4 regions of the Neobacillus terrisolis genome follow, and region 1 is predicted to be linked to each of the others. Evidence: riboswitches for the same ligand, from Rfam matches in the RefSeq annotation. Region 1 holds a riboswitch; each other region holds the start of a gene.
The links. A riboswitch is a leader RNA that binds a small molecule or an ion and turns the genes downstream of it on or off. The one in region 1 is predicted to bind cyclic di-GMP.
Positions count from the first base shown of each region.

Region 2: it holds a riboswitch for cyclic di-GMP, as region 1 does, so the genes downstream of both, ACI48O_RS15530 (OmpL47-type beta-barrel domain-containing protein) here and ACI48O_RS01105 (anti-repressor SinI family protein) in region 1, are expected to answer to the same signal.
Region 3: it holds a riboswitch for cyclic di-GMP, as region 1 does, so the genes downstream of both, flgB (flagellar basal body rod protein FlgB) here and ACI48O_RS01105 (anti-repressor SinI family protein) in region 1, are expected to answer to the same signal.
Region 4: it holds a riboswitch for cyclic di-GMP, as region 1 does, so the genes downstream of both, ACI48O_RS17110 (PxKF domain-containing protein) here and ACI48O_RS01105 (anti-repressor SinI family protein) in region 1, are expected to answer to the same signal.

Region 1 covers NZ_JBKFGH010000002.1:147,249-155,106, reverse strand. Annotated here, with positions in the region: gene ACI48O_RS01135 (DNA topoisomerase III) at 1-1,876, shown strand, start outside; gene hutH (histidine ammonia-lyase) at 2,558-4,060, shown strand; gene ACI48O_RS01125 (hypothetical protein) at 4,106-4,270, opposite strand; gene ACI48O_RS01120 (hypothetical protein) at 4,573-4,944, opposite strand; partial or broken gene ACI48O_RS01115 (IS1595 family transposase) at 4,979-5,095, opposite strand; gene ACI48O_RS01110 (hypothetical protein) at 5,335-5,457, opposite strand; cyclic di-GMP riboswitch class I at 5,759-5,855, shown strand; gene ACI48O_RS01105 (anti-repressor SinI family protein) at 5,873-5,998, shown strand; gene ACI48O_RS01100 (helix-turn-helix domain-containing protein) at 6,180-6,521, opposite strand; gene map (type I methionyl aminopeptidase) at 6,758-7,513, shown strand; gene ACI48O_RS01090 (DUF1128 domain-containing protein) at 7,599-7,826, opposite strand.
Region 2 covers NZ_JBKFGH010000024.1:83,044-90,901, reverse strand. Annotated here, with positions in the region: gene ACI48O_RS15540 (C39 family peptidase) at 11-658, shown strand; gene ACI48O_RS15535 (flagellin N-terminal helical domain-containing protein) at 1,461-3,065, shown strand; cyclic di-GMP riboswitch class I at 3,187-3,269, shown strand; gene ACI48O_RS15530 (OmpL47-type beta-barrel domain-containing protein) at 3,322-6,537, shown strand; gene ACI48O_RS15525 (glucosaminidase domain-containing protein) at 6,619-7,290, opposite strand; gene ACI48O_RS15520 (flagellar hook-length control protein FliK) at 7,446-7,858, shown strand, end outside.
Region 3 covers NZ_JBKFGH010000024.1:72,356-80,213, forward strand. Annotated here, with positions in the region: gene ACI48O_RS15455 (FliH/SctL family protein) at 1-734, opposite strand, end outside; gene fliG (flagellar motor switch protein FliG) at 721-1,722, opposite strand; gene fliF (flagellar basal-body MS-ring/collar protein FliF) at 1,724-3,331, opposite strand; gene fliE (flagellar hook-basal body complex protein FliE) at 3,368-3,667, opposite strand; gene flgC (flagellar basal body rod protein FlgC) at 3,681-4,121, opposite strand; gene flgB (flagellar basal body rod protein FlgB) at 4,132-4,515, opposite strand; cyclic di-GMP riboswitch class I at 4,615-4,708, opposite strand; gene fliS (flagellar export chaperone FliS) at 4,866-5,243, opposite strand; gene ACI48O_RS15490 (hypothetical protein) at 5,262-5,618, opposite strand; gene fliD (flagellar filament capping protein FliD) at 5,621-7,183, opposite strand; gene fliN (flagellar motor switch protein FliN) at 7,320-7,691, opposite strand; gene fliM (flagellar motor switch protein FliM) at 7,684-7,858, opposite strand, start outside.
Region 4 covers NZ_JBKFGH010000027.1:122,658-130,515, forward strand. Annotated here, with positions in the region: gene ACI48O_RS17085 (DUF4153 domain-containing protein) at 1-184, opposite strand, end outside; gene ACI48O_RS17090 (FtsZ/tubulin family protein) at 504-1,613, opposite strand; gene ACI48O_RS17095 (GNAT family N-acetyltransferase) at 2,132-2,887, opposite strand; gene ACI48O_RS17100 (cupin domain-containing protein) at 3,118-3,462, opposite strand; gene ACI48O_RS17105 (ATP-binding protein) at 3,604-4,866, opposite strand; cyclic di-GMP riboswitch class II at 5,231-5,314, shown strand; gene ACI48O_RS17110 (PxKF domain-containing protein) at 5,337-6,866, shown strand; gene ACI48O_RS17115 (hypothetical protein) at 6,998-7,240, opposite strand; gene ACI48O_RS17120 (phosphoglycerate dehydrogenase) at 7,488-7,858, opposite strand, start outside.

The DNA.
Region 1 (7,858 bases):
TAGTGGTCGCGAAGGTGAACTGGTTGCTCGTTGGATTCTGGTAAAAGCAAAAGTAAATAAACCAATTAAACGCCTTTGGATTTCTTCCGTGACAGACAAAGCAATTAAAGAAGGCTTTCAAAAACTAAAGAATGGTAAGGAGTATGAAAATCTGTATCATTCAGCGGTAGCACGTTCGGAAGCAGATTGGTTTATCGGGCTAAATGCAACGCGAGCATTAACCACTCGATTTAATGCCCAACTGAACTGTGGTCGTGTACAAACGCCTACGGTGGCGATAATCGCAGCCCGGGAGGACGAAATTAAAAATTTCAAAGCGCAGAACTATTACGGTATAGAAGCACAAACAACAGACAACTTAAAGCTGTCTTGGCAAGATGCAAAAGGAAATAGTCGCAGCTTTGATAAAGACAAGATCGATGCGATTGTAAAAAAACTGGGCCAACAAAATGCCATTGTGACCGAGGTTGAGAAAAAGGCAAAGAAATCCTTTGCTCCTGGTCTTTATGACCTAACGGAATTACAGCGTGATGCGAATAAAATTTTTGGATACTCTGCAAAAGAAACGTTAAATATTATGCAAAAGCTCTATGAGCAACATAAAGTTTTGACGTATCCTCGTACAGACTCGCGCTTTATCTCTCAAGACATTGTTGGAACGATTCCAGAACGATTGAAGGCTTGTGGAGTAGGTGAATATCGTTCATTAGCAAATAAGATTTTAACCAAACCTATAAAGACTTCTAAAGCATTTGTGGATGATAGCAAAGTGTCCGATCACCATGCAATCATTCCAACAGAAGGCTATGTTAACTATTCGGCATTCACAGATAAAGAAAGAAAAATTTATGACTTGGTTGTTAAACGCTTCTTAGCTGTGCTTTTCCCAGCATTTGAATACGAACAATTAACACTCCATGCAAAAATCGGCGATGAGCGCTTTGTTGCTAGAGGGAAAACAATATTATCAAGTGGTTGGAAGGAAGTTTATAATAATCACTTTGAAGATGATGATTCAGTAGATGACTTGAAAGAGCAAATTTTACCTCGTTTTGAAAAAGGGGATACAGTAAATATCAAACTAATCGCACAAACATCAGGTCAAACCAAACCTCCAGCACGTTTTAATGAAGCTACATTGCTATCGGCAATGGAAAACCCAACAAAGTATTTGGAAGCACAAAATAAACAACTTGCCGAAACATTAAAGTCAACTGGAGGATTAGGTACAGTTGCAACTCGCGCAGATATTATTGAGAAGCTGTTTAATTCTTTCTTGATTGAGAAGCGGGGTAAAGAAATTTTTATCACTTCAAAAGGAAAACAATTATTAGACCTTGTGCCTGATGAATTAAAATCTCCAGCGTTAACGGCTAAGTGGGAACAAAAACTTGAAGCTATCGCAAAAGGCAAGCTGCGAAAAGATGAATTTATTAAGGAAATGAAAAGTTACACAAAAGAAATTGTAGCAGAAATTAAAGCTAGCGATAAAAAATACAAACACGATAATATCTCGACAAAAGCATGCCCAGATTGCGGTAAACCAATGCTTGAGGTAAATGGTAAAAAGGGCAAAATGCTTGTTTGTCAGGACCGGGAATGCGGCCATCGCAAAAATGTCGCTCGGGTAACAAATGCACGTTGTCCGCAATGTCACAAAAAACTAGAGCTTCGCGGAGAAGGCGACGGGCAAATTTTCACATGTAAATGCGGCTATCGCGAAAAACTATCCTCATTCCAGGAACGCCGTAATAAAGAGTCTCGCGGAAAAGTAGATAAACGAACTGTACAAAAATATTTGAAACAGCAAAATAAAGAAGATGAACCAATTAATACAGCACTAGCTGATGCACTAAAGAATTTAAAATTAAAGTAGTATTTATAAAATTTTTAAGAAATTGGCCATGTTATACGATACTGTTGATTTTTTCGAAATCATTAATTACCAAATCCTTTTCGTATTGTAAATTGGGGCACCAATTTTCACTATTAGTTACCGTAATCTCATTCGTATTGTAAATTGGGTCGTCAATTTTCATTATTAGTTACCGTAATCTCTTTCGTATTGTAAATTGGGTCGCCAATAGCCCTTATTAGTTACTTAAATCCCATACGTATTGCAAATTGGGTAACTAATAGCCCTTATTAGTTACCTAAATCCCATACGTATTGCAAATTGGGTCACCAATAGCCCTTATTAGTTACCTTAATCCCATACGTATTGTAAATTGGGTCGCCAATAGCCTTTATTAGTTACCTAAATCTCTTACGTATTGCAATTTTGGGTCACCAATAGCCCTTCAAACGAAGAGTATTTGTTTAATAAACTAAACAATAATTTTATTTATCATGGCTAAGAAATAAATGCAAGTTCACGAAAATTGATTTGATGCATATGTTTATAGTAGATAAGGGATGGATTTTTATCATCTTCATCAAAAAATTGTGCCAAACATAATCATACATCACTGATTTTAAGAGGCTGGAATCTTTCAAACCTAATTGTTTGAACAGACCAGCCTTTTCTTTATTTTTCTCTTTAAAGGAGGAAAAGAGGATGGTCATCTTAACGGGACAATCGTTAACAATAGAAAAACTTTCTAAGATACTATTTAAAAATGAAACAATTTCTGCAGTAACAGGAAGCTTAAGACGAGTTGAGAAAAGCCAACAGGTTGTTGAAAAAATTGTCTCAGAGAAAAGAATTGTTTATGGGATTAATACTGGATTTGGTAAATTCAGTGATGTACTAATTGATCAAAATCTGGTTAGAGATTTACAACTAAATTTAATTCGATCACATGCTTGTGGAGTTGGGGAGCCCTTTCCGGAAATAGTATCGAGAGCCATGCTGGTCCTACGGGCAAATGCACTGCTAAAGGGGTACTCCGGGGTAAGGCCAGTTGTGATTGAAACATTAGTAGAATTAGTAAACCGGAACATTCATCCCGTTATTCCTCAGCAAGGCTCCTTAGGTGCAAGTGGTGACCTAGCACCATTGTCCCATCTTGCTCTCCTCCTAATCGGAGAAGGAGAGGTCTATTATGATGGAAAAAAGATTCCGACAATGGAAGCTTTTAAGCGAGAAAAAATTTCTCCGATCAGGCTAGAGGCGAAGGAGGGCTTGGCCTTAATCAATGGAACGCAGGCGATGACCGCAATGGGGGCAGTTGCTTATCTTGAAGCGGAAAGACTAGCCCTTCAAAGCGAATTAATTGCTTCTATGTCTCTTGAAGGATTACGGGGAATTATCGATGCTTTTTCTGAAGAAATCCATAAAGTACGAGGTTATAAACAGCAAATCAAAACAGCTAAGCGGATTAGAGCTTATTTAAGAAATAGTAAACTAATCTCACATCAGGGGCAGCTTCGTGTTCAGGATGCCTATTCACTTCGCTGTATTCCACAAGTACTGGGAGCTACATGGCAAGCACTTGATTACGTAAAAGAAAAGCTTACAATCGAAATGAATGCGGCCACCGACAATCCACTAATATTTAACTCACAAGTAATTTCAGGCGGAAATTTCCATGGCCAACCAATCGCCCTGGCGATGGATTTTATGAAAATTGCTGTCGCAGAACTAGCCAATATTTCCGAACGAAGAATTGAACGTTTAGTAAATCCGCAATTAAATGATCTGCCACCATTTTTAAGCCCCGAACCTGGCCTGCAATCTGGAGCCATGATCCTGCAATATTCCGCAGCATCACTTGTTTCAGAAAATAAAACGTTAGCACATCCGGCAAGCGTCGATTCAATTCCATCATCTGCAAACCAAGAAGACCATGTTAGCATGGGAACGATCGCCGCCAGACATGCTTATCAAATTGTTTCGAACGCAAGATTTGTGATTGCGATTGAGTTCATCTGTGCCATGCAAGCGGTGGAGTTTTGGGGGATTGAAAAGATGGCAGATGCGACAAGGGAATGTTATCTGGAGGGGAGAAAAGTAGTGGAAACCATTAAGAAGGATCGAGTTTTTGCGAAGGATATTAAAGCAATGGCAGACTGGTTAAAGAATGTGGATCTTTGGAAATTGGCTGATATCTCAGAGTGAAAAATATTGGCCATCGTATCTTATACGACAGCCAAAGAACTATTGTTAAGTATTTTCTTCTCCATCAACCCGGTTTTTGAATGCTTCTTGAACGACAATTAGTTCTTCATCGCCAATTCTTTCCTTTGAATGTTTCTCAGTTATGCTGTTTTCCGGAAAGTTGCCGGGATGATTTTTTTTCTTGTGCTCGTAAGCTTTACCACGCCCCAACATGACCACTCCTTTCTTTCTGAGTTGTAGCATGCCCGAAGGAACATAAAATAATGTGCAAAAATTTTATATAACAATAGCCTATTGTGAATTTATTCACAATTCCTTCACACAAAAATCACCCAATTTGGTATATAATAAAATTGTTCAATAGTTCACAAACCCCCCAATATTTTTATTGAATATAACACTCAGAGAATGATGCTCACCCCCCATGAGCATCATTTTTCTTTATGCCTCTGTTAAAGTGTATTGTTAAAAATTTAAAGAAAAAAAGAGCGATTTTCGGTCTTGCCCAAAAATCATAAACTTTCCAGTTCTCGGAGATGTTTACGGATTTCAAAAGCAACATTTGTAGGGTTATCAATTTCAAAAATCACATAGTTATACTTCTCGTGACCATCCAGTTCGATTATTAGCAAAGGAACTTTATTTTCGTAAGAGAGAAAGTACCACTCATTAGCGTATTTAAAACTACCTTCGAAAATATTCAGGGCGGAGATAGAAGTTCCAGGCATCCGAAGCATCCATTGGGGGGCATCAAAACTGTCAACATATACACTCTTGATAGTGTTAAAAGGTATTTTTAAGTGGAATCTTAGGGAGAAAAGTGCTGTTGCACCACTCAGTTTTAAAATTACATTTTTATCATCAAATTGTACTTCTCTTGCCATGCTTGAACCACCTCTCCCTAAATTGTTTTGACGGTCAAACTGAAAATTTAGATAGATGTAAACTATCATAAGTATACGTCACTTCAATTACAAATGATGTTTGCAAAAGCTCTTTAATATGTTGCTTAGTGCTTTCGTTACTGCGACTATCTGTTAAAGCTCAGTGTTGATTTTTTACGCAATGTTGATTGGAGCGGAAGGCGCTTGACTCCTGCGGGAGCAGCGGGACAGGCGAGACCCCACAGGAGCTTTAGCTCCGAGGAGGCTCACCGCCCGCCCCGCGGAAAGCAAGCGCCTGGAGCGGAAATCAACAGCCCAATTTAACACCTATATAAAAAAAGAAAAACGGTCATCAACCACTATGGTCATGACCGTTTGATCAATATTTCATTACTCTTTACTTTCCTCAATAGGTACTGGTACTTCCGGCTTTGAAATATGGTCAAGGAAGAATCCGAAACCAACCATCATAATAAGTGGACCAACGATATTTACAATATGCCAAACCGTCATGGAAATACCCCCTTATATTAAATAGGTTGAATATATAATAATATTTTATCTAAATTTTCAGAAAATAGACACATAAAGTTCACAATTTAACCAAAAACTTATCGACAACATTTCACATTACCAATGGACTAGTAGCAATTTGGTGTAGTATCTCCAGTTTCAGGAAATTTAAAAAGGTAGTTCAGCTAATGTAGGTAATAATCATTATGACATTGTCAAAATTTGTATTAAAAAAATATTCTAAATTGACAAAAAAATACACACTTATTGCCTCAGACAAGTTAAAATATAAGAAAAACGATGCAGATAAGGGCAAACCTATTGAAAAATAGGGACGCAAAGTCACAGATCTAAGGTCATTTCCATAAGAAGTGTACTATGGTGGCTGGACTTCCTGGTATAGGTGGAGGAACAAATGACTACAAAATCAAAAACAAATGATGAATTGGATGTAGAATGGGTTCAGCTGATCCTCGAAGCGCTAGAACTAGGAATTGATAAAGACGAAATAAGATTATTTTTAAAAGGAAAAACAGTTTAATAATGAATTATCAGGTACATATGGGGAAGAAGGAATAGGTGGAAGAACGAACGGAAGAAAGTATAGACTTTTGCCTTGAGCCTAAATTCTAATTTAAGAGGCTGACTCTAAAATAAAAGGTTCAGAACTCACTGCCAATCATATCCCTCAAGGGTATGAAATTTGGAGTGAGTCTGAACGCTTATGAGTCAGTCTCTTTGCCTTTATTTTGGTTTATTTTCCATTTATTAAATTCAAGGTACTCTCGAAATTGCTCTTTTGTTACACCTGAAGCCATGGCCTCTTTTACTAAATTAATCCAATCAGTATCTAATTGGTCTGTATTCGGTTTATTAAGAATAAAATAATCAATTGAAACTCCAAGCACATTCGCAATTTTTTCCAGGAATTGGATTGAAGGATTGGATTGGAGATTACGTTCCAATGAACTTAAATAGGATTTTGCAACCCCAGCATGGTCTGCAAGTTCTGTTAATGACATTTTCTTTTCTTGACGAAGCCTTTTAACACGATCACCTATCATTAAGCTTCACACACCTTAATTAAAATATAATTTTATTATAACAAAGGTGAAAAGAATGTTCCATACAACGAACGAAAAATTTTGGTGAAATAATTTGAATAGTTTGTCACACATTGAATGCTAATCGTTAGTATCTACATAGATCCGTGATATACTAATAAAGTATGACAAAGCAAGTTATTTATGTATATACATTTATTATAGAAGCATCAGATGTTGAGAAAGGCGGAACGTAAATGATTATTTTAAAATCAGATCGAGAAATTGCAGGAATGAAAAAAGCGGGTGAAATTCTTGCAGCATGTCATAGAGAAATAGCTAAACTAATTAAGCCGGGCATTTCATCTTGGGAAATTGACCAGTTTGTTGAGAATTTTTTGCTTGAGCACGGTGCAACCCCTGAGCAAAAGGGATACCAAGGCTATCAGTATGCTACTTGTGCTAGTATAAATGATGAAATTTGCCATGGGTTTCCTCGTCAGGAGCCTTTAAAGGATGGAGATATTGTTACGGTTGACATGGTGGTTAATTACAATGGATATTTAGCTGATTCGGCTTGGTCCTATGGTGTAGGGGAGATTTCTGAAGAAAATAAGCAGCTTTTGCTTGTGACAAAGGAAGCGCTATACCGAGGCATCGAGCAGGCTCAAGTTGGAAATCGAATTGGAGATATTGGCTATGCCATTCAATCCTATGCTGAGTCTGAAGGGTTTTCGGTCGTTCGGAATTTTATCGGCCATGGAATTGGAGCGGTTATTCATGAAAAACCAGATATCCCTCACTTTGGAATTAAAGGTAAAGGTGGCCGGATTAAAGAGGGAATGGTATTCACAATTGAACCGATGATTAATGTTGGGAGCTGGGATTCAAAGATGGACAATAACGGCTGGACAGCTCGAACAATCGATGGCAAAAATTCAGCTCAATACGAGCATACGATCGCGATTACAAAGGACGGACCAATTATTTTAACAGAACAAGAAGAGCAATAAAATTGATTAAAAGTGTGACTTTGCAACCGAAAAAAAACAGGGGAGAAATCCCCTATTTTTTTTGATGTATGGCCGTGGATAACAATTAATCCTGCTTACGCAGGCTTCCTAATTCTTCTACAATTGCTTGCATTTCACTAATACTAAAGGTTTCTTTTTTCATGACAAGGTCGTAAATATCTTTAAGCTCTTCGTACATTTCCTCATCAAAATGGGACGGTTTAATGGCACCAAAATTTAATACCTTTAATTTTTCCTTTATTTTTTCGATCATGAATTCAACATTTTCAACAGACTTTTGGGATAAGTTCATCCAATGGGTCATCCTTTCTAAGTTCATTTCCC
Region 2 (7,858 bases), on a different contig from region 1:
GTTTTCTTCTATGGTTATTAGAGTAAATCCACCAATAGCAGAAGCGAAAGAAATCATTACGAATGAAATCGTGCACGAAATCAAGCTGGATGTACCTCTGTTGAATCAAAATGATCCCCCGCGGCTGTATAATGGCTGTGAGGTTACTAGTTTAGCAATGCTGTTAAATTTTAAAGGAATTCACGTTACAAAAAATGAATTGGCAGAAGCGATTGCAAGAGTTCCGTTACAATATCAAAATGGAGAATTCGGCAATCCCAATTTAGGCTTCGTCGGCAATATGGAAGAAGGGCCCGGCTTAGGTGTGTATCATCGTCCGATTTTTGAATTAGCCAAAACTTTCAGTGGCGACAGGGCGGAAGTGGCAGACCTCACCAACCTGCCGTTTGAGAGAATCCTTGAAGAGGTAGGCAAAGGGAACCCGGTCTGGGTGATTTCAACTACTACCTTGGCGCCGTTGGAGGATCTGCAAACATGGCAAACTCCGCAGGGCTTGGTTGATGTTACTTATAAAATGCATAGCGTTGTGATAACCGGATATGACAGAGAAACGATTTATATCAATAATCCGTATGGGATTAAAAATCAAAAGGTAGCTAGGGAAAGTTTCATAAGCGCGTGGGAACAAATGGGCAGTCAGGCTATTGTTGTTCGGTAATAGTTTTGGCCAGTGGGAACCTCCTATTGGCCACTTTTTGGGTTTGTTAGCTTTGTTTTGGCCAGTGGGAACCTCCTATTGGCCACTTTTGCGTTTTGTTAGCTTCATTTTGGCCAGTGGGAACTTCCTATTGGCCACTTTTTGTGTTTGATAGCTTCGTTTTGGCCAGTGGGAACCTCCTATTGGCCACTTTTTGGTTTTGATAGCTTCGTTTTGGCCAGTGGGAACCTCCTATTGGCCACTTTTTAGGTTTGTAAGCTTCGTTTTGGCCAGTGGGAACCTCCTACTGGCCACTTTTGGGGTTTGTAAGCTTCATTTTGGTCAGTGGGAACCTCCTACTGGCCACTTTTGGGATTTGTAAGCTTCATTTTGGCCAGTGGAAACCTCCTACTGGCCACTTTTGCGTTTTTCCAGCTCCGTTTTGGCCAATTATGGACCTATTCTACATGTCCGTCTTCTAGTATATATTCACATGTGACCACTTTGGCGATTTTTCCCTTCTATTTTGGTCACATGACCACTTCAAATGACCAACTTTAACAATTTTGGCCGGACGACGAGCCCGCGGAAAGGGAGCACCTCTCTCTGCAATCAACAGCCCAGCTCAATTTAAAACAGCCTAATAGAAAAATAAGCAAATGTTTCCGGATACATCAAGCGTTCTGGGTACATTTGCCTATTTTATTTTTATTTTTTCACAAAAACATTCAACAGCCCCTCGTCACTGTAAAACAAAGTGTCGTTAATTAATATTAGCAAGACAAAAAATAAAAATATAAAGCAACTGGGAGGAAAAGAAGTAATGAGAATTAATCACAATATTTCAGCTCTTAATGCGTTTAATCAACTTAGTTCAAACTCAAATGCAGCAGCAAAAAACCTAGAAAAATTATCTTCAGGTCTTCGAATCAACCGTGCAGCAGATGATGCAACTGGTCTTGCAATCTCTGAAAAAATGAGAGCGCAAATCCGTGGCTTGGATCAAGCACAGCGCAATGCGCAAGACGGGATTTCGTTAATCCAAACTGCTGAAGGTGCAATGAACGAAACACACAGCATTCTTCAACGTGTTCGTGAGCTTTCAAACCAAGCAGCAAACGGAACATCAACTACACAAGACAAAGAAAACATCCAAACAGAAGTAAACCAATTAATCGGTGAAATCGACCGTATTGCTTCTGATACAGAATTTAACAGCTTTAAAATCTTAAACGGTGATATTTCTAAAACTGCGAAATTCGCTCAATCAACAGGCGGTTCCGTTGATAATGTAGTAGCTTCTGCAACAGCTGCTGCTGGAACAACAACAGTTACAACATCTGGCCCACTTGCTAGTGCTACTGCAGCAATGTGGCAAACAGGAACATTAATGGATCACAGTGGCGCAGCTGCACCAGTAACGGGTGGAACGAAGATGACTGATCTTGGTGACGGAATTTCAAACTATGGTTTGCAGGTTGGCGACGAAATCACTCTATCTGCTGTTGTTGGTGGTGAAGTAAAAACTTCTGTGTATGTTGTTACCGCAGAAAGCACGCTAGACGACTTTATGTCTTCTGTTAAAAACACATTAGGTGCAGCTGACGTATCGATGAGTGCAGCACCAGGAGATTTCACTTCTCTTGGAACAGGTGCTGAGGGTCTAGATGGATCAGCTTCCGTTGCTAATGCAATGGTCATTTCAGGTCAATCAGGAGCTGCCAATGATATTAGCGCATTAACGATTAATGCAAAATCTTCAGAGGGAATCGACCGTTCTTCTTTTAACACTGAAATGAACGGTGGTCTAAATGGTGGACTAGAACAACTTCAAGTTGCCGGAAATGCAAATGACTTCATCGCACAAGTTGATATCAATGGAGACGCTGCTGCTGGAACTGGAGATGGCAGAATTGCTGTTCGTTCCAACTCTGTTGTGGAAGTTTCAAATTTACAATTGTCATTTAAAGATACGATCGCAGCTGCTTCTACTTCAACAATTACAGTAGGATCTTCTAACAATACGGTATCAATCCATGTAGGTGCGAACGCTGGACAAACATTGGAAATTGGCATTAATGCGATGGATTCAGTAGCTTTAGGGCTTAAGAAAGACGGCGTAAACATTTCACTAATGAGTGAAGTTAGTGCTGAAGACGCATTAAAGGTGTTAGATGGTGCAATTGGTAAAGTATCCTCTGAGCGTTCTAAATTAGGGGCAATCCAAAACCGTTTAGAGCACACGATCAACAGCCTTGGTACTTCATCTGAAAACTTAACAGCAGCAGAATCTAGATTAAGAGACGTTGACATGGCGAAAGAAATGATGCAATTCACGAAGAATAATATCCTTTCTCAGGCTGCACAATCGATGCTTGCGCAAGCTAATCAACAGCCTCAAGGTGTATTACAGTTACTTCGTGGTTAATAGCCTAACACTCTAATTACTCTATTTACTCAAATGAAAAAGAAGTCTCTTAGAAAAAGGGACTTCTTTTTACCCTGTATTTTGGGGAAAGGAGTGATGTGGAACTTTGATTTCCTTAGAAAGTGAAAAAGGGCAAATTACGGGAAACTGTAAGACGCAAAGCTGCGGGACTAACCTTTCTAGTATGTCAGCCGGGCTGCCACAATAGAGTGCCTTTTTCGCAAATGCTTTTCACATTTTAATAGGAGGAAAAGGTATGCGATTAATAAGGAAAAAATTAGCTATTTTTGTTTTAGCCATCCTGTTTTTGCAGTTAGTATTACCGATTACTTCGGCATTTGCTGCAAGTAATCTAACAGCACCGCTCAATTTACGTTACTATCCAGATGGAGTAGATAATGTATTGTTGAGATGGGATGCGGTGACCGGTGCGACAAACTACCGGGTTTATGAAATTAAGGACGAAGAAAAAGTTTTATTATTCCAAGTAACCAATAATTATAAGTATTTAACAAGTGTTACTGAAGGAACTCATACCTATGCGGTAACTGCCGTTAATAGTACCGGAGAGTCTCCTCTTTCAGCTTATTTACCCGTTGTGATTAAATATCCTGTTATGCAATCACCTAGTGGATTGACTTCAACAATCACAAATGGCAATGACGTTACATTAAAGTGGAATGCAACAGAATTTGCAACAGGTTACAAGATTTATGAAGTTAAAAATGGTATAAGGGAATTATTAACTACAACCACGAAAACTGGTCAATATTATGCTAATGTTTCAGAAGGTGATCGTGTTTATGAAGTCACTTCTTACAATACCCAATTCGGAGAATCAGCGCCAAGCTCTGTTGCTGTAAACATTGTTTTTCCGGAAATGGCTGCTCCAGCCGGCTTAAATGCCTATATTAATGATATTAATAATGTGTTGTTAAGATGGCAGGCGGTATCTTTTGCTGAATCATATAAAGTGTATCAGCTTGTTAATGGTGAAAGAACATTAGTTGCAACAACAACGGAGTTAAAGCAATACATTTCTGGCTTACCTGCTGGTGAAAATGTTTTTGAGGTGACTGCTTATAATGCCCGTTACGGGGAGACAACAGTAGGAAGTAAAACGGCAGTTAATGTCGTTTATCCAGTCATCAATGCACCTGAACAAATTTATCCGTATTTTTATAACGGAAATGACTTGTTATTAATGTGGTCTGCTGCACCATATGCAGATCAATATAAATTGTATCTAGTTAAAGACGGTGAAAAGGAATTACTTACGACCACTTCAAACCGTTCTCATTATTTAAGTAATCTTCCAGAAGGCGATTATACATTTGAACTAGTTTCCGTTAGTGAACGGTTTGGTGAATCACCTGCAAAACCATTTACCGTTACGGTAGACTTTCCTCAAATGCAGGCACCTAAAATTTCTTTATTAATGGATACGAATAATAGTGGCTTGATTGGATGGTCGTCTGTACCGTATGCAACAGAATACGAGATTTACAAAATTGTAGATGGGGAACCGCAATTAATCACAACAACGGATAAAACCTCCTACTATGTTTCAAATTTAGAACAAGGCAATCATGAATATACTGTAATTGCTAAATCGGACCGTTTTGGTAAATCAGGCTATTCCAATATTGTCGTTGCGGAGGTTAAGCCGCTATTGGATGCACCAAAGCCAGCCGAACCAGCGGTAAACGGAAATGAAGTAACGCTTGCTTGGGAAGAAGTACCGGAAGCAAGCTTCTATAATGTTTATAAAGTAGTTGACGGTGAACGAATCCTAGTAGGAGGAGCATCTGATACAAGCTTTACCGTAAAAGAGGAAGAAGAAGGCTCTTATGTCTATGTTGTTGTTCCTGTTACAGCGGATGGAACAGAGTCGATTGCATACGCAGAAATCCCTGTTGAAATTGGTGCACCAACCCCTACGGATGTAACAGCACCAGTTACAGTAGCCGAACCGACTCTAGACTGGTCAAATTCTGATGTTGCTGTAACGCTTAATGCAACAGACGACTTAAGCGGCGTAAAGAGCACTTTTTATGCTGTTGATAATGGAGAGTTTGTGGAAGGAACCGAATTGCTTATAAGCGAAGCTGGTATTCATACCGTCTCTTTCTATAGCGTCGATAATGCTGGAAACGTTGAAGGAGTTAATACAGTTCAAGTTAAAATCGATAAGGAAGCACCAATCACAACGATTGATACAGCTGACTATTGGTATAACACAAATGTCAATGTGAAATTAACTGCAGTCGATCAGCTTTCTGGTGTGAAGGCAACTTACTATTCCGTTGATGGTGGAGAATTTGTTAAAGGCACAGATTTTGCACTGAACGAAGAAGGGGTTCATACCATTCAATTCTATAGTATTGATAATGCTGGTAATTTTGAGGAAGCTAAGACTGTTGAGGTAAAAGTGGACAACCATGCACCAGTCACATCTGCTAATACAAATGTAGATTGGTATAACCACGATGTCCTTGTTGAGTTAACAGCAGTCGACGACCTTTCTGGTGTTTATACAACCTATTATTCTGTGAATGGTTCTGAATTAAAAGAAGGAACCAGCTTCATCGTTGATCAAGAAGGAGTAAACACTGTTACCTTCTATAGTGTCGACTATGCCGGCAATATTGAAGGCGAGAAGACGATTGAGGTAAAAGTGGACAAAACTGCTCCAACTACAGCAAGCAATGTAGAGGATAAATGGTATTCAGATATAGTTAATGTAGAACTATCCTCCAGTGATGAATTAAGTGGAGTAAAATCGACCTATTATTCTATTAATGGCTCTGAATTCACCGAAGGAACGACCTTCACTCTGGAAGCAGAAGGTGTTCATAACATTACATTCTACAGTATCGATAATGCTGGAAATGTTGAGGAAGCAAAACAAATTACTGTAAAAATAGATAAAACCGCTCCAACCATCAGCGCAAGCATCGACAGCCAATATTCTTTAGGAACGGTTCTAGACTTAAACTATGAAGGAGTAGATAGTTTATCAGGAATTAAAGAAACCTTTGTCGAAGTGAACGGTGTTTTAAACACTACTGGAAAGGTTAGCTTTGATAAACCTGGAGAATATGTTATTAAAATAACAGCAATCGATCAAGCTGGTTTAGTGACGGTTGTAGAAAAAACAGTATCTACTTTCATTCAGGCAACAATTGAAGTTTTACCAAAGGTAATCAACGGGAATAAAGGCGAATTTATGGTACAAGTAATATTACCAAAAGGTCTAACTTTCTCAAATGTTGACTTATCAAAGGTTACTTTAAATAATATCCCAGCTCTTAAAGGCACAAAAGGCTTAGAAAACCAAGCTAAAAAAGGTCAATTCAAATTCAACCGAGAAGATTTTGTTTGGGATGAAAGTGAAGAGCTTTTAGAATTACGTGTGGTAATGGATGGCCAAGTTGTGGTAGGAAGTAAAACAGTCAAAGTCATTAAGTAATATTCGTTAAGGAACTCTGCTCCTTAAAAAAAAGAGGATGTCCCAAAAGCATAAGCTTTGGGACACCCTCTTATAGTTATATTAGGAAATAAATGAATGGAAGTAATTATTTACACCTTTTACCCAATGATTATTTAAACCGGTTGGGTCGTTGCCGGCGCCAATTGGTGCGTATTTTGCGCCAATTTTTGCAATCGTATCTTTTCCTTGACTCAAGTAATTTTCTCTTAAGTTTCGGGCCATATCATAGATACTTTCTTCAACCGAGTGATATTGCTTTAAACCGTTTTTGCCCATCATTCCGGCAATATTAAGCTTTTCAACAGCAGCTCTCGATTTTCCGTTCCCGGTTTCGTGGATCGCGATTGAAGCAAGCAGGTTCGGGTTAATATTATATTTTCTTCCTGCTTTGATAAAATGTTCACCCATACTGCTTAATTTACCTTTTAGCGTTGAATTTAACTTGCTTAATGAGACGTCTGAGTAATCCAAACTCGTTTTGGTACTTGAAATATTAGTATCCTTTATGTTTTGGAGAATGGGAGATGGAAGGCTAAAGAAATTGCCTTCTAAAGTTTCAGGCTGTTTCATAGTAAGGTTCGCTTGATCACCAAGAAATACTTGCATCATTGTTTCAAACATTTCTCCTTGTGGGAGTGGATTGGTTTCATTATTCTTCAGGCTGAGACTTTTGGAGATGGACAGCAAAGCCATATTTTTAAACCAATCTGTATTAATTGGACTGAAGCTCATGATTTATTCCCCTATAAAAAGTATTTTGAATGTGTTTCAATCTATTATTTTATAACGACAAAAAATGAAGATGGGTTTAATAGTTTACATTTTTTTGGCCGAGTAGCGTTTGTTATTTTATAAAAACTACCTTCCGCTTGAAAGGAGAGCAATTTGTGATTCAATTAGCTTCTATGATGCCCACAAGTCCTAAAATATTGGAAAATAACAGCAACAACAATTCTCTCGAAAATAATGCTTCTGCATCATTTATGGACCTGTTTAATGAGCTTATGCAAGAAAATGAGCAGCAGGGAGAACAAGAAAATGATCTTATGTTTTTAGTCAATTTATTGATAGAAAAAACAATCGATCAAAGTAACACCCCGGTTAAATTAGTAGGCTCAGAGCCTAGTGATGAAAACAAGCAGGAGGCAGCTGACAAAGTAAGTACGTTAATGAGCTCGATTCTCGAAGCTGTCGACGACCCGAATGGGCTAGTCAATAAAAGGCTTGTTGAAAAATTAAAACAGCTACTGGAGTCAAATAACACTATAGAGAATACAACAGTGGAAAAGTTCGCCAAACT
Region 3 (7,858 bases), on a different contig from region 1:
TGTTTGATTTCTTTTAACTGAACATCAATCCGAGCATCGATGCTTCCATAAGAGGTGCGAACGACACAACCGCCTTTTTCAATCGAATGCTCCGGTACAATTTTTACTTCAACTTGCCCCTCGATGGACTCTAATAACTGATTGCGTTGATTTTGGACAAAATCGAAGTCATCCGGGCTTACACAGATTGTGATCATCGAACGTTCATTGGAATATAAAAGGTTTTGCTTGATCATTTCAATGAGCAGATTTGGCTCGGTCTCCAGTTCCTTTTTGATGATCTTTTCCGCAATTTGAATCGATAAGTCGATAACAAACGGCTCAGCTTCTCTAATAATTTCTTTTTTTTCTTCATAAGCTTGTTCAATAACTTCTTTTGCTAAATCGATTTTCGAGCAAAATTCTTGTTGTGCATGCTGAGCACCATCTTCATAGCCTTGATTAAACGAAACCTTTTTTATTTCTTCCATTTCAACGAGCAATTTTTCCTGCTCAATCCGTTTCCATTCCTCGAATTGCTGTTCTGCGATTTGCTTTTGTTTTTCCATACTCTCTTGAGCATCACTAACAATCTGTTGTGCTTGATGTTCTGCCCTTTGCAGAAGCTCCTCAATATGTTCATTGGTTTGGTGTTCAGTAGGCAATGAAAGGTCCGATTCCTTGCTCAAAAGTAAAAATTTCGTTTCCATGATAGGCGGGATCGAACTAGACTTAAAAATCTTAGATGACAACATCCTCGCCACCCTTTCTTTCGATGATGATCGAGCCTTCTTCCTCAAGCTTACGAACAATGCTGACGATACGACTCTGTGCATCCTCGGCCTCTTTAAGCCGCACAGGCTTATCAAATTGCCGTTGTTCCTCTAACAATTCAGCGCGTCGTTTCGAAATGTTTCGGAAAATGGCATCCTTCAGATCTTCGCTGGCAATTTTCAACGATAAGAATAAATCCTCTGTATCGACATCGCGTAAGATTCTTTGAATCGAATGATTATCCAGTAAAGCAATATCTTCAAAGATAAACATTTTGCTTTTTATTTCTTCGGCAAGATTTGAATTTTGCTGTGATAAGGATTCTAAAATATTCTTTTCAGTGCTTCGGTCTACTCCATTTAAGATGCCGACAATATTATCAATCCCATTATTTACTGAGTAATCATGGGCAGTAGTCGTAGATAGTTTTTCTTGAAGCACTTCCTCCACCTGGCGCACCACTTCCGGTGATACGGTATCCATTAGCGCGATTTTCATCGCGATGTCCGTTTGTTTCTCTGGAGAAAAGGAAGAAAGAATCGTTGACGCTTTTTTAGGATCCAGATAGGAAAGGACAAGGGCAATGGTTTGGGAATTTTCATATTGCAAAAGATTTAATATCTGAACCGGTTCTGCTTTTTGAGCAAAATTAAACGGTTTTTTGCGGTTCCTTACCGAAGACCGTTTTAACATTTCCTTTGCTTTCTCTTCTCCAAAAGAAAGGGCCAGCAAGTCTTTTGCAAAGTGTTCCCCGCCTGTTGATACTGAGTTTTTCTCGGCAGCCATGCTATAAAATTCATTTAAAACATCCTCTTTAACCTTGGAATCGATCCATTGCAAGCGTGAAATTTCTTTCGTAATAAGTTCCACTTCATCTTCCTTTAAGCGTTTATAAATGGGAGCAGAACCTTCTTTTCCTAAAGAAACCAATAATATTGCCACTTTTTGAAGTCCCGTTAATTGGCGCATCCTATCCCTCCTTTTCTTCTTTTATCCAGTACCTTAATAAGCTGACGAATTCATCGATGTTTTCTTCGGCTAAATGGTGGATCTCTTTATCGACTGGCTTCGTTTCCTGCAACGCTTTTTCCAGCTCATTAATGTTCTTGACTTCCAAATATTCAGAGGTCGGTTTAGCAGAAAGCTTGCTTTTGCGACTGAGATATTTCCACAAAAAGACACCCGCTGCAATCAAGATAAGGGCTAAAACTCCCCACAGAATATAGGATAAATAAGAAGCTTTTTCCTCGGCTGAAGACGAAGCGGCTGCACTCGCTGTCTTTCCGGAAAACTCTCTTGGGAATATCGTAATTCGATTATTTATCTCGTCATCTTCTAACGAATTGCCGTTATTATCTATAGCGGTACGAACTACATTTGAAATAATGCTTTTTATATTGTTTTGTGTTTCAAGGGTTAACGACTGTGGATCATCAGGTTCCGGTGGCTCCACCCCAACATTAATGGTAAGGTCCTCAATCGTATAAGGGCTTTCAATAATTTCCTTCGTAATCCGGTTAAATTCGTAGTTGACTCGATTTTGAACTTCCTCGTACTCGTTATTTTCTGATTCACTCGCCGCAGGGTACTCAATATCCTCTGCAGGAGAATCCGCTCCGCCCGGCACAGCGCCCTGCCCGCTGTAGCTTTTGGTAACCTTTTCTACGCTGACAGCGATTCCTTCATTCGCCTCTGGATCAACAGGCTCTACTAAGCTTTGATTTGTTTTTACCTTATCAAAGTTTAGTTTTGCAAAGGTTTGGACTAACACTTTATCTTGTCCGAGCATCGTACCAAGCATTTGCTGAATACTGCGCTGAATATCCGCCTCTACCTTTTGCTTGATTTGTCTTTGCTTCTCGTAGCCATCCAATTCTTCAAAGGTTGAATCATCTGTTTTTGGCAATGCCAGCAATTGACCGTTTTGATCGGTAATGATGATATTTTCTTCTGGCAGGTTTGGGATACTTTTTGCAGCTAAATGGTACAGCGCTTTAACCTGACCTGTATCCAACTCCTCACCCGGCTCCAAGTTCACAATAATCGATGCGCTCGATTTGTCCTCTGTCTCAGGCCGAATAAAGACACTTTCTTTTGGCAGGGTAATCATGACTTCAGCGCTTTTTACCCCACTGATTTTGCTGATAAGGTTAGCCAATTGAGCTTGGATAACCTCCCTTTCCATTACATCTAATTCGCGTTCTGTTACTCCGAACTTTAAGTCTTTTGTTTGTTCGGAAAAGCTGATTGAACCGTTTTTCGGCAAACCCTCCGAGGCTAGATTTACGATGAGGTCGGGAACGTTTTCATTAGGAACTAGAATTTGGGTCCCATTACTTGCTATTTCATACTCGGTAAACCCTTGTTTATCGAGAACGCCTTTAATCTCACCTATTTCTTTTTGACTTAAATTATTCGCATATAACGGAACTAAATTAGGCTTAGAAACAAAGAAGATCGCCACACTCAGAATGACAATAAGCCCCAAAAATGATCCAATATAAATCGCTTTATTTTTTTTGCTTACGTTTTTCCAAAACTGTGTAATCTTTTCCTTAAAATCAACGAATTTATTCATATATCCTCCGCTATTTTCATAAAAGATAAGCCGTATTTATACTTGCATTCTCATGACTTCTTGATAAGCTTCAACGACCTTATCTCTTACTTGCGTAGTTAACTGCAGTGCTATTTGCGCCTTTTGAGCAGCGATCGTCACATCATGAATATTTTTTATTTCACCTGTTGCAATTTTTTCTGAAAGCTTTTCTGATTGAACAATCATCTCATTTGCCTTTCCGATTGCTTCTCCTAAAGCAGATGAAAATGAGGTGGTTGAAGTTGAAGCAGGCTTAATATCCCGATTATTTTCAAACAATGGTGTTTGATAAGTAGTTAATTGATCTATATTCATCGTTCAGTGCTCCTTATTTTCCAATATCCAATGCTTTTATTGCGATGTTTTTGCCAACATTAAATGCTGTAACATTTGCTTCATATGCCCTTGAAACACTCATCAGATCAACCATTTCTTTCGTAATATCAACGTTTGGCATCATGACATAGCCTTCATTATTTGCGTCTGGATGAGTGGGATCATAGACTGGCCGAAACGGAGTCTTGTCTTCAGAAATCTTGGTCACCTTGACACCATTCACATTCATTTCACTGTTTAAATATTTGCTGAACGGCGCCGTACCTTGTGGTTGTACTTCAACCATTTTTCTGCGATATGGAACCCATTCACCGTTGACAAATCTGCCTCGTGTTGTCGTTGCATTAGCGATATTTGCTGAAACAACATCCATTTTTAAACGTTGCGTGGTTAAACCAGAAGAACTTATGTTTAATGAATGAAACATTGACATAATCTATCTCCTATCTACTTCTAATAGCTGTTTTTAATAGATTAAACTCTTCACTTATTTGATAGGTTAATGTTTGATACCAAATTTGGTTTTTTGTTAAATCACTCATTTCACTATCAACATCTACACCATTGCCGTTATTTTGCATCGTGAAAGGTTGGTCGGCCACATATGGCTTGTTTATTGAATTATTCCCGAACGGAATATGTTTCGAGTTCGTCAACTTGCCACTGAAGCTGTAGTTTGATATTTCTCCTCTTAGAATTTCTTCAAAGATCACTTTTTGTGGCTTATAGTTTGGAGTGTTGACATTCGCTAAGTTGTTTGAAATGGTATTATGTCGCAACACAGAAGCATCAAGTGCGTTTTGGAGAATAGTAAAGTTTGTTTGCACGAGTTATCACCTGTTTTGGAATTATTTGTCGTTCTTTATAAAGGAATTTTGGACAAAAAAAAACTATTCCGAAGAATAGTTAATAAAGGTACTCTTCTCTTCGGTAGCTGGCTGGCATCATCACCCATAATTGGTGACCTTAGCCCCTGTAGCTTTGCGTCGCTGGATTTCCCCAGGTTTGCCTTTATCGGATTGTAATGTACTAATTATTGTTTTAAAAAAATCGCAAAATTACGGACATAAATTATCGATTATTATCGAATATTGTCTATTAAAATAATATTACAATGATATTCCAAATATAACAATGAAAAAAAGCAAAAAAAATCCTTCTTAACAAAATGTTCACGTTAAGAAGGTTTTGCTAGCTTCATTGCCTCTGCCCAAGTGTCTTGTATTTCGTAGAGCATCTCTTGAACTTCCGTTAAAATAAGCGGATCCTTTTTTAAATTCGCTTCAATTAATCTTCGTTTCATATAGTCATATAGTAATATCAATGATTGAGAAATTTCAATGTCCATTTTTAGCGTTACCATTAATTCACTGATAATGTTTTGCGCTCTGCTGATCCGATTATTCGCTCTTGTAAAATCATTTTTTTCCAAGGCCATTTTGGCTTGTTCAATAAACTTGATTGCACCTTTATATAAAAGGAGCGTCAGTTCTTCACCTTTGGCCAATAATACTTGATTATTTTCATAAGCCTGATAAGGGTTTTTCAATGACATTGTTTTCAATCCTTCGCCTTATTTTCTTTTGTCATAGAAGAAGCCGCTATTTACGACTGAGGGCTCTCCATAATGATGCTTTATCGTTTGCTCTTTTTTAACAGCTGAGTATTCAGCAAGAACAGATTGCCTCATTGCTTGTAATTTTTCTTTTATCGCCCTGTCTACTTTGATAATTTTTATTAACTGCTCTTTAATAACTGGATTCATAATCATTCTTCCATAAACCCGATCCAGTCTGTTTACTTCTGTAATGCATTGTTCTCGTTCATCTAAAAGCCGTTGAATAGGATCAATCGATTGTGGGTTCATTTCATTTAATAGTAAAGAAAGGTGGTAGTACTCTCTTAATAATTCTTCTTTCCTCTTAAACAAGATTACATTCCCCCACCAAATTGCTGCATTAGCCATCCACTTTGCGTATTAGCCTTTTGGATCGCTTTCTCCATTTCCGTGAACTGCTTCCAATAATACGATTCCTTTTTTTCGAGCCTCTTCTCCCAAGAGTCAATTTGATCATCCAAGCCTTTTAAAGCTTTAGACAAGGTTGAATCACTCGTAATACCTGCCGTTTTTGTTATTTGTTTGATCGTTTCATTGATTTGGTCATATAGCCTCCAAGCAACACCACTAAATTGAAATTCCTCGGAGCTATTCACTGTATCATTCTCAACATTGCTTGTCTCATATTTCTTTGAAAATAAACGGGATACATCTTCAATATTATTTTCGAGCGCCTCTTTTAACTTGGCTTCATCAATAACCAGCTTGCCATTATCTCGATAATTCGTACTCGTTGTAATACCAATTTCAGCTAATGTATCAAAGTTACTATTTATTGTTGCTGAGTCTTTATCGCTTACTTTTGCGCTTAGTGCACTTCTCATTTTATCCATTGCTCCAGCAATGTTCCGGTCATTTTGCAGGAGGCCGCTTTTCGCCTTTTCTTCCCACTGTTCGATTTCTTTTTCGCTCATTTCCTTTTTTTGCTCATCTAAAAGGGGGTTGAAATCTCGGTAGCGCTTTTGATCTATTGTCTCGTGCAACGTTTTAATCGTCTCGTTATATTTATCTACAAAGCTTTTAATTCCATCAAAGATAGAATCCACATCAGCTTTTTTCGTAACGGTCAGAGTACTGCCCGTTGGAATGGCTGATTTTAAATTAAAGGCGATTCCATCATAGGTAAAGTTATTACTTTTAATCGTTATGCTAACCCCGTTAATGGTTACCTCACCATCTACCGATTTGGTTGATGAGCTTCCAATTGCACCAGTCGCATTACCTGACGGGAAGTCATTTTGTGTTTCACTGACCATACCTGCTGCGATGTTTAATACATTGCTGCTATTGGAAAGATTAGCAATATTTATATTAGTCATCGGGTCTTTAGAAGTGAAAATAATCGCATTGTCACCACTTGAATAGCTTGCCGTTACCCCAGTCTTGTCCGAAAGAGCGTTAATCTTTGAAATCGAACTTTTCATTGTATCGCTGCTGGTAAGTTCAACCGTTTCATTATTCAAGGTAAAACTAAATCCCTTCCCAGTACCAAACTGAGCGGAATCACTGCTTACACCTGCAGCAGCAAATTTAACTGAGGCAGGCGTTCCCGCTTGGTATGGCTTGGCATAGGAAATAACATACTCTTCTCTGGATGGAGTCCCTTTTAATGATACGTCTACTAAACTTGTATCAGACGAAGACAATTTACTCCGTTTAAAGGTTGATTCAAGTCTCAGATCCTGCATCGAAGAGCGTAAATCTAAAAATTTCGTATTGATGTCACGATACGCATCCATTTTCCATTGCGTTCTTGTTTTATTTTGCAAAACTTTATTTAATTGTAGTTTTTCCGCGTCCATTAATTTCGAAACAAGTGTCTCAGTATCCATTCCTGATACTAATCCAGAAAAACGAAGATCATTAGAAATCATCATTTATTCCTCCGAACTGCTTGTAAAATTGTCTAATAGAGAATAACGGCATTTTCTTTAAAGCGTTTAGTTCTAGTTACATCAACAAAAAATGGGTGTTCCCACAGCCATTGGACTTGGAGCACCCATTCTTCTAATATTAATTTACCGTTTTAGTTAAAATTTCCGTTATTCTTATGCCGAAATATTCGTCAATAACAACAACTTCTCCTTTGGCGACTATTTTTCCGTTAATTAATAAATCAACTGGTTCGCCGGAAACACGATCTAACTCGATAATCGACCCTTGTGACAGATCTAAAATCTCATTAATTTTTTTCTTTGTTCTTCCCAATTCAACCACGATTTCTAACGATATATCCATTAGCAGGTTTAAATTGACCGAATCCTCCAGTCCACTTTTAGAAGACTCTTCTTCTAAATCGGCAAATAAAAAGGGCTTCGTTTCCTGCTCGCTTTCCCCAAGGAGCGCTTCTAATTCTTCTTTAGAAATTTTCGCGTCATTACTCATCTTTTTTTCCCTCTTTTTCTAAAACAGTTTCGATTTCAGCTGCAAGGCGAGTTTTCTTTATTCCCGGTTTGACAAGGAACTTGACTTCCCTTCCGACCATGGCCTTTAACGGTTCGTCCGATAATTGGTCGAGCTGGATCACATCGCCAACATTTAACGATAAAAAT
Region 4 (7,858 bases), on a different contig from region 1:
CGAAACTTAAAAATGCACCGACTAAAAATGTTAAAAGGTACTTTGTAAGGATTTCCTTTTCTGCATTGATATCGTAAGCATTAATCACCGCTGCAGCCAAAAGGAATGCAGTCGTTAACGGGAAACGGGCAATAGCATCGGTCAATCCTGTGAGCCTGTCTTTTAGCTTTTTGATCCATTTCATCTTCTTCAAACCTCCCACTCTCATTACAGGAAATTTTTTATAACGGATGAAATATTTCTCCCTTTCCTTCTAATTAAATTATATATCTAAATCATTTTTATGAATATTAGAATATCTCGTGAAATTAGGATAATCAATGAAAAACGCTTGCCCCCGTATTAACTTAAAGAAGCTCACAACCTATTTACTGAAAGGTTGTGAGCTTCTTTTCACAGACTGCTCCATTTTTGAATAGCTACGGTTCTATTCAGTTTCATTGTTGAGCGATGATTTCTTATTCAAATTCCGAAAAAGAATCACAAGAACCGTCCCCTTGCTCCTATTTCTGATACTTCGATAATTTCAGGGTTAGTGATCCAGCTTGTTTTTCTGGTTTTTTTGCTTTTAGATCGGTTGCCCATGTAGCCCGTGATTTGTAGGTCTGGGTGTATTCCTTATTCACTAATTTCTGTAATCGATCCTTATTTCTTTCTAGAGATTCTTCTAGGTTTTGAAGGCGACGGGTTGGAAAGGATAATCCGGCAAGTATTGTTGTGAATGTTGGATCAGCATCTGAAATATAGGTTCCTTCGAATAACTGCAACGGTTCGCCCACCTTTTGAAAAATGGACGGGACATTTATGAGCTTTGAAATATTTTCTGGCCCTTCATAAATGAGCCCAGCTCGAATGACACCTTGTGATTCAACAGGGCAGAATATCGAATTCGCCCAAGAAAGTTGTATTTTAGAAGATATATCTGCCGTTGTCTTAGCATCGTTAATCGGAGTAGACGCAATGATCGTTACCCCTCTTGTGGCAAGTAAATTCATAAGATCTGTTTCATCGAAATTCCCGAAAAACGAGCTTTTTTGGGTGACTTTAAGAACGTGATTTATTGCTTCCATTACTTGATGATTCGCAGACAAGTATATTTCCTGTTTGCTTGATTGTGGATTCAGCTTGCGGACCTGGTCATTGTCGACGAGAAAAACGGATGAAATTGTATCGATTTTGGAGAGTTCTTCAATACACTGCGAAGTATTGATCCGGTTCCCTGCTAGCACGTTTCGTTCCGGGACGATCGCAATAGCCCCGACCTTTAAACCAGACAATTGATCTAATAAAAGATCAATCAAGATTGGACCCATTCCAGATCCGGTACCCCCATCTGTAGAGAAGGCTACTAATAACAGCTTTACCCCCTTAAATGACCGCTTCACAAAATCAATTATCTCGATATAGTGGTCACGAACGGCTTGAATTCCCAATGATCTATCCTGACCAGCACCATTATACCCTGGAACAAAATACTTCTTTTCTACGCTGGTGTTCACTAATCCATCACGTTGATTCGTGTTGATAAGTGCGGTTTGAAAACCCAAGGCTGATGCTATCCCTGCTATATTGCCACCTGCCTGACCAACGCCTAAGATTCCAACTGATTTCACCAGATCCCCTCCAGATTTTACTCTAGTCATTTTCGGCTTTATAAATTCAAATTTCATATCATTTTTATTCAATTAAATATCGTATTATTACCAAAAGATGTATGGGGCTTATCCCATTACGCTGTACGGGTGAAAAAAAGCCCGATTAGTAACCGAAAATACAATGATTTTTGAAAATAGGTTACCTAATGCCCTTATTGGTTGTAAAAATTATGATGTTTTCTGTAAAAACTTACACCAATCGCTGCTATTGGTTTTAAATTTTATGTGGTTCTCTGTTAAAACTTACACCAATAACCCTTATTGGTTATAAATTTCAAGTTGTTTTCTGTTAAAACTTACACCAATAACCCTTATTGGTTATAAATTTCAGGTTGTTTTCTGTTAAAACTTACACCAATATCTCTTATTGGTTATAAGTATCATGTTGATTTCGAAAAAACGGTTCTCAATGGCCTTTCCAACAAAAAAAATGCCAGCTAATTGAAAACAAACTGGCATCATTGTAAACTCATATATTATTGATAAACCTTCATCACTTCATATTTAAATCCAAGGTATTGATAGTTTTGTCTGCGATACATCTCCCTCGGTGTGTCATCACCGCTGGCTACTAAAATGACAGTCTTATCAAAATAATGCTCCATCACATATTTTTGTAGCCTGCTCCCAATGCCTTTTTTCTGAAACGGTTCTAGTACGGTTAAACCATCAATTTCCGCTGTATCCTCCGAAAGAATGATATCCACTGAACCCGCTGGAATCCCATTGTAATAAGCAAGTAGTTGGAGCACATTTTCGTTATGAAAATTCCTCTTGTGCTGTTCCCGTCTTTGCTCAGCGTATCCAATGCCATACAGTTTATCCTGTTCATACTGAAATTCTAAGTATTCATTCAAATAAGCATTCGTAATTGGTTGGATTTTGATTTCCGGGTCTTCCTTCACTGCGGGAAATTGATTAGGTTGAATCGCATATAACTCTAAAAAGCCCACCTGATATTGCGATCCATTTAAATAACCGATAAGTTCTGAAGTTAATTTTTCACCTTCAGGGAAATAAAACTTAAGATGCTCTTGCCCAAATCTTAAATGAAACGAACTTAAATAATGTTCGGCTTGTTTTAATTCAGCCAAAGACGGCGTTCTTTTAAACTTAATAAAATTACTATCATACATTAACAGCATTTCAGGATTATGAATATGTTCGTATAGTTCATTTTCAAATACAACTTTGCCTAGATGATTTATATTTTTAAAGGTTATGTGTTTCATAGGTTTCTCCTTTTTATGGATTACTTTATAAGAAGTATTTTCGTGACCCATTACAAAAGAATGTAACTGAAAACATTATTTTGGATAATTATAACATATTGTTTTTGCTAAATAATCTTGGCATTTCTTGCTGATAAAAATAATACTGACCTTTAGGACAAAAAAAGAGCTGTCAGTAATGACAACTCCGATCTTCAACGCTCTCCCTATTAGTTGAATACCTAATCAAATTACTCTTTTGTTAATACTCTATCTCCTTTACTCGTCGGTTGAGAAATTACCAAAAATTCAACATCCGTATTTGAATCATTAATCATTTGGTGTGGTGTAAAAGGTGCTATTTCAATTCCCTCTTGAGGGTTTAAAATTATACGTTCACCATTGACTTCTAATGTGGGATTACCGGATAAAACAAAGAAAAATTGACGTGCTTGGTTGTGAAAATGCCTCACTTCTGAAGTTTTTACTGGCATCCTTTCGTGAATGACACTTAATTCTTTAGATTTTACTAGATGCCATCCATCACAACTATCTCCCCATATGTAATGTTCTGCGTTTTGTTTACTTATCTTCATAACAAATACTCCTCTTATTCTTTTAAAATTATCAACCTCAGGATAATGAGTACAAATAAAAAATCTTATTTATTCTACCGATAATATAAATTAAGTTCAGCTACCTCTTTATGCTTCAAGGCAGCTGAACTTTTCTATTTGTTATTCGTTTTTAACCGATGGAAAGTAAATTTTGAAAGCAGTCCCTTTATTTTGCTGGCTTGATACGTTCCAAATTCCATTCATCTCTTTGATGATTTGGAGAGTAACCATTAGTCCTAGACCTGTTCCTTTTTCTTTTGTTGAGTAGTAGGGCAGACCGATGTTTTCCATTTGCTGAGGCGTCATTCCTACCCCGTCATCTTCAACGATGATTTCTACCTGCTGGTCGATCATGGAAACCTTCACTTTTACATACCCATTTGGACGGGCTGCTTCAATCCCATTCTTAATTAGATTCACAAGCATTTGCTGGAATCGTCCGTTATTGCCCATAACATAAGCGTTAACACAAGCATCAATAGTTATATTCACACCATTTATCGTTGCATAAGAAGTAAGCGTATCGACGGATCGCGTAGCAAGTTTGGTAATATCCAACACCGCATGCTGCTCCAATTCTGGATTTTTCCCTAAACTTAGATAATCAGAAATAATCGCATTTGCTCGATCAAGTTCATCCAGGCATAGTTGGAGTTGGTTTTTTTCATTTATATTTATATTTTTTGAAGCTGACAGTAATTGAATAAATCCACGGACGCTCGTCATTGGGTTTCTAATTTCATGGGCTACACTTGCTGCCACCTGTCCAACCACTTGTAATTTTTCGTTTTTTTGAATTTCTTTTACTAAATCCTGCTTTTCTTGATAGGACTCCATCAAATGGACAGCGAGCCATAAAGTTATCGCATTTGTTGTAACAAATCCTATATTGATGAAAAGCCTACTCGTTGTTAATGATTTATCTAATAGGATAGTTCCAAAAACCGGGATTAAGCTAGATAAAATGATAAGAAAAAGGATTGAAAAGAGAATCTTCTTCTTTCGTTCCCATTTTAAATAGTAGCTTCGGAATCTCCAAATCACCAGGCTTCCTAATAGCAATACGATAAAAGCAGGGATCATTCCGTCACCACCTACAAAGAAGCGAACCACCACATAAAAGGTTGTGACAAAAATACCTACTGCTTTTCCTCCATAAATGAAACCTAAAAACCACGGAACCATTCGCAAATCTAGAAAAACCCCGTCATCTATTTTTATAGCAAAAGCTAAACACAATCCCATTGTAACCGTAAAAACCATTCCCCAATAAAAGGACTCTTTTTCTTCTAATTTACGATTGTTTAATAGAGCCTGATGTAAAATGATCGGGAATAAAACCATTAACATTTGTAGCAATATATGATCAGAATGCAATTCCATCTGTTACCCTCTTTTATTACCTGCTATATTTTAGTTGTTTCTTATATCATACTTTGTTTTGTATGGTAATAACATAGTATTATTTTACAGTGATAAAAAACATACTAATTCCCTAGGGTTGGATTAAAATCCATGTAGAATTTCCTCAATACAGTTCAGGGTATGCCGGAATTTGTCGACTAAATTTCATTTCGTTGTTCTTTATATCGAATATAATAGATATATAGGTTTTTACATATACTAGTGGCCACTAAAGTATAGGTGTATAGCACTATATAATTAATCGTTTTAATATTCTACTGAATTTGATACGAATGTACTATCAAATTTTATTCGGCCATTGGAGGATTCAGTGGCACCTGACAACTTAAAGGGGCGTAATGATGCTTAGCCTTTATTTGGACACTTGGGCTTAGTGGAGCGAGTAGTGTAACCGACCCTCTTACCTTTATTAAGAGGAGGATTTTAAAATGAAAAAAAGCTATATTAATATTTTAACGAAAAAGGCGCTTTACACAACTGCTGCAATTGCTATTTCTGGTATACTGCCAGCTACCTCAGTATTAGCTCATGGAGAATTAGTTGCAAATGAATTTGTCGCTCAAGAGAACACTGTTATTTCAGGTAAACCAGGTGAAACAATAACTGTACCTGTTCAAATAGAGCTTGTCCCAGATGGTGGCGGGAAAGAACCAGCAACAGATGCTGCTACGGTTACAGTTAACCTTGGCGGACAAACTCAACATAATAAAACGTTGGAGTTTGCAGCCAGTGAATTTAATACTCCAAAAATTATTGATCTTAAATACACGATTCCGGAAGGTACCACCCCTGGTCCACTTTCCCTGGAGGTTATTATGACTTCAAACGTTACAACAGGAAACAATCAGGTTTGGAATAAAGATAGAGATTACGTTACGATTCAGGTTGTTGCAGACTCACCAGCTCCAGCAGATACAACTGCTCCAATCTTAACTTTAGTAAATTCAATAAATGGCATTTTTAATGCTGCTTCACTGCCTGCGGGTTTTGAGTTTTCTTTAGATGAGTCTAGTGAAGTTTTTGTTAATGGTGAATCAAAAGGTTTCTTTGACGTTGGAACACACAGCTTGGCATTACCAACTCCAATTCAAGGATTAAATACCGTAACTTTATTTGCTGTTGATGCTGCAAAGAATAAAAGTGAAGAAGTAAGCTTTTCCTACATGTATGATTCGATTGAACCAGTTGTGACTGGTGCACCTGACAGTTCCCCAAATGAAAATGGATGGTATAACAAGGATGTAACGGTAACCTTCACTGCTGAGGACGAAGAAGGTGGATCAGGCGTTGATGAAAGTTCTGTTAGCGCCCCTGTTACAGTTACTGAAGACGGTACTCATGAAATTATCGGAACCGCTAAAGATTATGCAGGAAATACAGGTTCTTCCGATCCGATTACAATTAAGTTTGATAAAACAGCTCCGGTCTTTGAAGGGATTGAAAATGGCAGGGCCTATAAGCTAAACCAAGTGGTAAATTGGACTGCAAGTGATGCAACATCTGGCCTTGCTTCTGAGGAAAGCGGAACACTCGATACGAGCACAGTTGGAGAGAAATCTATCACTGTTAAAGATCAGGCTGGTAATGAAATTGAGATTCACTATACTGTTGAATACGATTTCGGTGGAGTGCTTCAACCAATCAACCAAAATGGGACAAGTATTTTTAAAGCTGGCAGCACAGTGCCTGTGAAGTTTCAGTTAAAAGATGCGAACGGGGCGTTTGTTACGGATGCTATTGCTTCGATTTATTACCAAAAAATTAGTACCGATGCAAGCGGAGTAGAGGAAGCCATTTCAACAAGCGCTGCCACAACTGGAAATTTCTTCAGATATGATTTAAATGACAACCAATATATCTTCAATCTAAGTACAAAAGGCCTAACATCCGGCACTTACCAACTATCCATTACACTGAACGACGGCCAAACCTATAATGTGCAAATTGGTTTGAAATAGAGGGACGGTTTTTGTGATTCATTTTTCGATGTCCACTCCCTAAGAAAAGGAACTTTTCCTCAATGAGGATGTACATAACAAATAGGCCCCCTCATCAAATAAGGGGGGCCATTTGTTATTTTGTTTGTTACTTATGCGTATTTTATCCCTGCAAGCTTAATATTGTTTTTATCACTTGACCCGCAAGGTGTTACTGCGTAAGTCATTTCACATTTTGGGCAATTCATAATTACTTTTTCTAATACAAATGTTTCTCCGCATTCACATGTAATTTCATGTGCCACATCTGGAGCAAAGTTTTCTTTCCCCTTTTCCTTCACATGATCCACAATAGCTTGTCCATCTTTTAATTTTGAACTGCATCCACAACTCATCTGTATCCCTCCATGTTACATTTTTACTTCAAAATGATTAATTTTAAGATAGCATAGAGGCGTGGAAATCAATATACCAAAAGTCACAGTTTAGTCATTCACTATACCCAGTATTCACGAAAATTTACCAAAATCAAAAAAGCTGACCATAAATGTAGTTTCTTACATTTAGGTCAGCTTCATTTTTTAGTCGTAAGAACGCTCAAAATTGAATCAGGAGAACCGTCCCCCTGTGTCAAACAGGTGATTAGATGATTCGGGCTGTTACGATGCCTTCGATTTGGTTGATTTTTTGTTCAAGGCCAGGGATGACGTCGCCGTTTACTTTTTCGTCAATGTCGATCATTGTGTAAGCGTAATTGCCACGGCTTCTGTTTACCATGTCAGCGATGTTCAAATCATAGCCTGAGATAGCAGCTGTAAGCTGTCCAACCATGTTTGGAACGTTTTTGTGGAATGCAGCGACACGGCGTTTACCTGTGTAATCAAGGTAAGCATTCGGGAAGTTCACTGAGTTTTTGATATTTCCTGTTTCAAGGAAGTCCTTCACTTGACGTGCAGCCATAATTGCGCAATTTTCTTCTGATTCAAGTGTTGATGCACCAAGGTGTGGAATTG